DNA from 2 places in the Comamonas sp. UBA7528 genome. Region 1 is predicted to be linked to the other one. Evidence: predicted binding sites of a transcription regulator. Region 1 holds the regulator's gene; the other holds the start of a gene.
The links. Region 1 encodes sigma-54, which starts transcription at its own class of promoters, with help from an activator protein. Its sites were predicted from a motif close to TGGCANGNAANCTGCTTT; they were not measured.
Positions count from the first base shown of each region.

Region 2: B3349_RS17465 (urease subunit gamma) is a predicted target of sigma-54. The motif match lies at 1,266-1,283, and genes of this name have one in related genera.

Region 1 covers NZ_DLMU01000010.1:385,011-387,210, forward strand. The annotation lists gene B3349_RS14760 (RNA polymerase factor sigma-54) at 88-1,653, opposite strand; gene lptB (LPS export ABC transporter ATP-binding protein) at 1,710-2,200, opposite strand, start outside.
Region 2 covers NZ_DLMU01000014.1:389,012-391,211, forward strand. The annotation lists gene B3349_RS17455 (urease subunit beta) at 1-241, opposite strand, end outside; gene B3349_RS17460 (HupE/UreJ family protein) at 255-863, opposite strand; gene B3349_RS17465 (urease subunit gamma) at 953-1,255, opposite strand; gene B3349_RS17470 (ATP-binding protein) at 1,515-2,200, shown strand, end outside.

The DNA of each region.
Region 1 (2,200 bases):
TGCCCAGCCGGTTTGCACGCATCCGGGGGCTTGCGGCAGCGCAGCATGCCCGCAGGCGCCCCGCCTCCGCACGGGCCCAGTCCGGGCTTACAGCGTCTTGCGCAGATTGGCCGGCGCGATCTTCAGCGCCTCACGGTATTTGGCCACGGTACGGCGGGCGCACTCGATGCCCTGCTCCTTGAGCATCTCAGCGATCTGGCTGTCCGACAGCGGCTTCTTGGCGTTCTCGGCCGAGACAAACTGCTTGATCAGCGCCCGCACCGCCGTGCTGGAGGCATTGCCGCCGGTTTCCGTGCCCAGCCCGGAGCCGAAGAAATACTTGAGCTCGAAGGTGCCGTGCGGCGTGGCCATGTACTTGGCGGTGGTCACCCGGCTGATGGTGGATTCGTGCAGACCCAGCTCGTCGGCGATGTCGCGCAGCACCAGCGGGCGCATGGCCAGCTCGCCGTGCACGAAGAAGTTCTTCTGCCGCTCCACGATGGCACGCGACACCCGCAAGATGGTGTCGAAGCGCTGCTGCACGTTCTTGATGAACCAGCGCGCTTCCTGCAGGCGCTGCTGCAGACCGGCATGGCCTTCGCTGCCCTTGTGGCCGCGCAGCGCACCGGCATACACATCGTGCACGCGCAGACGCGGCAGCACGTCGGGGTTGAGCTGCACGTTGAACTGGGGCGTGCCTTCGCTGGCGCGGCGGCCGGCGCGGGTGACGATCACGTCCGGCACGATGATGTTGCGCTCCACATTGACAAAGCGCCGGCCGGGCCGAGGCTCCAGCCGGGCGATCAGTGCCATGGCCGTGCGCGTGCGCTCTTCGCTGCTGCCGGTGGCCTGCATCAGGCGGCGCACATCGCGCCGTGCCAGCAGGTCCAGCGGCTGGGCACAGATGGCCAGCGCCGTCTCCACCACACTGGCCTCGGCCTCACCGCGCTGCAGCAAATGGTTCAGCTGCAGCTGCAGGCATTCCGCCAAGCCCTGGGCGCCCACGCCCACCGGCTCCAGGCTGTGCAGCAGCCGCAGTGCCACGGTGAAGCGGTGCACCAATTCGTCGAGCTGCTCCGGGTCGTCCGTGCCGGCCAAGCCCTCGGCCAGGGACTGCAGCGACTCTTCGAGGTAACCGTCGTCGTTCAGGTTCTCGATCAGGAAACGCAGCACATAACGGTCCAGCTCGGACAGGTGCAGCGACAGCGACTGGCGCAGCAGGTGGTCGGTCAGCGATTCATGTGCGCGGGCCAGGTCCAGGGCGCTGACTTCGTCACCATCGCCGCCCTGGGCGTTGCGCGCCGGGGCATCGCCGCCCCATTCGCTGTCATCGGGACGCAGTTCGCTGGTGCCGTCGCCCTCCCAGTCGGGGGCATCGTATTCCGCGCTGCCGGGGCCTTCCGCACTGTCGGCGGGCGCCTCCGCAGCCCCTGCCGTCAGCGCACCATCGGCGGCATAGTCATCGCCCTGCGCCGGCGTGTCCGACTGGGACAGGCCGAAGTCTTCACGGGGGGCATCGTCGCTGTCGACTTCCAGAAACGGGTTGTCGTCGAGCATCTGCTCGACTTCCTGCGCCAGCTCCAGCGTGGACAGCTGCAGCAAGCGGATCGACTGCTGCAATTGCGGCGTCAGCGCCAAATGCTGCGACACCCGCAGTGACAAACCAGGCTTCAACGCGACGCTCCCTCTCTGTGATCTTGTGTGTGTGTCGTGGCGGCGGAAGTGGCGGGCTACATCCTGAAATGTTCGCCCAGGTAGACCCGCCGGACGTCGGCGTTCTCCACAATCTCTTCCGGTGTGCCCTGCGCCAGCACATGGCCGTCGCTGATGATGAAGGCGTGGTCGCAGATGCCCAGCGTCTCGCGCACGTTGTGGTCGGTGATCAGCACCCCGATACCGCGCTCCTTGAGGAAGCCGATGATGCGCTGGATCTCGATCACCGCGATGGGGTCGATACCCGCAAACGGCTCGTCCAGCAGGATGAAGCGCGGCTGCGTGGCCAGGGCCCGGGCGATTTCCACGCGGCGGCGCTCGCCACCCGACAGCGCAATCGCCGGCGAGGAGCGCAGGTGGTCCACGCGCAGCTCCTTGAGCAGATCGGTCAGGCGCCGCTCCACCTCGGCCTTGGTCAGGGGCTTGCCCTGTTCGTCCTGCTGCAGCTCCAGCACGGCGCGCACATTGTCTTCCACGCTGAGCTTGCGGAAGATCGAGGCTTCCTGCG
Region 2 (2,200 bases), on a different contig from region 1:
GCTCCACCGTGCGTTGCTGGCCCGGCTCGAAGCGCACGGCCATGCCGCTGGCGATGTTCAGACGCATGCCGTGTGCAGCGTCGCGGTCGAAGGACAGTCCCGCATTGGTTTCGGCAAAGTGGTAGTGCGATCCGACCTGGATCGGCCGGTCGCTTGCATTGCGCACCACCAGGGCCACGGTGCGGCGGCCGGGGTTGAGAGGGTGGGCACCTTCATCCAGTAGCAGTTCTCCAGGGATCATACGGGCCTCCGGTTTATGCCAGCTTGGTCAGCATGAAGGCACCCAGGGCCGCAGTGGCCCCGCCGCCGAGCTTGGCAGCCCACTGGTGGCGCTGCATCACGGCCTTGCCCAGCACCATGCCGCAGACATGCAGCAGGCCCGATCCCAGCGCAATCCCGGTCAGGGCGCCAACAGCAGCCCAGCCCGTGTCACCCGCCAGCTCAAAGCCATGGGCGGCGCCATGGAAGAAGGCGAACACGCCGGCCAGCGCAGCGGCCAGCACCCAGGGCATCTTCTTTTGTACCGCCACCAGCAGGCCCAGCACCAGCACGGAGGCGGCAATCATCGGCTCCACGCCCGGCACCCACAGGCCGGCAAAGCCGGCCAACGCGCCGGCCAGCAGCAGCGCGACAAAAGCCGCCGGCGCGCGCCATGCGGGCGTGACGGTCAGCGCGCTCCAGGCACCCACCGCCAGCATGGCAGCCAGGTGGTCGGCGCCGGTGAACGGGTGGGCAAAGGCATGGGTCAGGCTGTCCAGGAAATTGTGGTGACCGCCGCCGTCCGAGCCCACATGGGCCAGGGCGGACAGGGGCAGGGCAGCCGCTGCAGCGGTCAGGGTGGTGAGGAGGTGTTTGGTTTTCATGGCAGTCCGGGCAAGGAGGAGGGAGGCGGCAGGCGAAAGGGCATGGGGCTTAGCAATGTGCGGTGCAATGGGGGAGGCTGCGGCGACGCTCAGACGATGGGGTCGTGCACCGTGACCAGCTTGGTGCCATCGGGGAAGGTGGCTTCGATCTGGATGTCGGGAATCATTTCCGGCACCCCTTCCATCACATCGTCGCGCGTCAGCACCGTGCGGCCTTCGCTCATCAGCTGGGCCACGGTCTTGCCGTCGCGCGCGCCTTCCAGTACATAGGCGCTGATCAGGGCCACGGACTCGGGGTAGTTCAGCTTGAGTCCCCGTGCACGGCGCCGCTCCGCCAGAAACGACGCAGTGAAGATGAGCAGCTTGTCTTTTTCGCGAGGTGTGAGTTCCATGCCCACAGGCGATGCAAGCGCTGTGCCAAGTGCTGCACCGCTTTGGTCAGGCCTTTGTGCACAGAAAAGGTGCAGGCAAGGGGTTGCCTGTTTTTGGTGCATGCCTGTTTGTGGTGCATGCATGGGGTCGGGCATGCCGGGCGGGGCGTACTGCAGCGGCGCCAGAGAGCGGAGGCGGGCGTAAGCGGGCGCGCCTCTGCTGGGCGCCACGGCAGCAGCGGCGTGCGGTGCGGCATGAAAGCTGCAAGCGTGGGCTTTCATGGCCCGTCCCCCGCCGATCCCCGTTGCCGACAACCCCTCCGCAGCCGCCGCAGAGCAGGTAGTGGGGACGCCTGCCGCGCAGCAGGTGGTCAAGGTGCGCCGCGACTACAACACCTGGGTGGCCACGGAGACCCTGGAAGACTACGCGCTGCGCTACACCCCCCAGCGCTTTCGCAAATGGTCCCATGCGCGGGTGGCGCACACGGCCTTCGGTGCCGCCTCGTTCCTGATTCTGGAGGCCGTGGGGGCCACGCTGCTGGTGCAGTACGGCTGGGCCAATGCCTTCTGGGCCATCCTGGCCACGGGGCTGATCATTTTTGCGGCGGGCCTGCCCATTAGCATCTACGCCGCGCGCTACGGGCTGGACATGGACCTGCTTACGCGCGGTGCGGGGTTTGGCTACATCGGCTCCACCATCACCTCGCTGATCTACGCCAGCTTCACCTTCATCTTTTTTGCGCTGGAGGCGGCGGTCATGGCCTATGCGCTGGACCTGGCGCTGGACATCCCGCCCGCCTGGGGCTACCTGGTCTGTGCGCTGCTGGTGATTCCGCTGGTCACCCACGGGGTGTCCATCATCAGCCGGCTGCAGGTGTGGACCCAGCCGCTGTGGCTGGTGATGCTGGTGGTGCCGTTTGTCTATGTGGCGATCAAACAGCCCCAGGTGTTCAGCGAGGTGCTGCA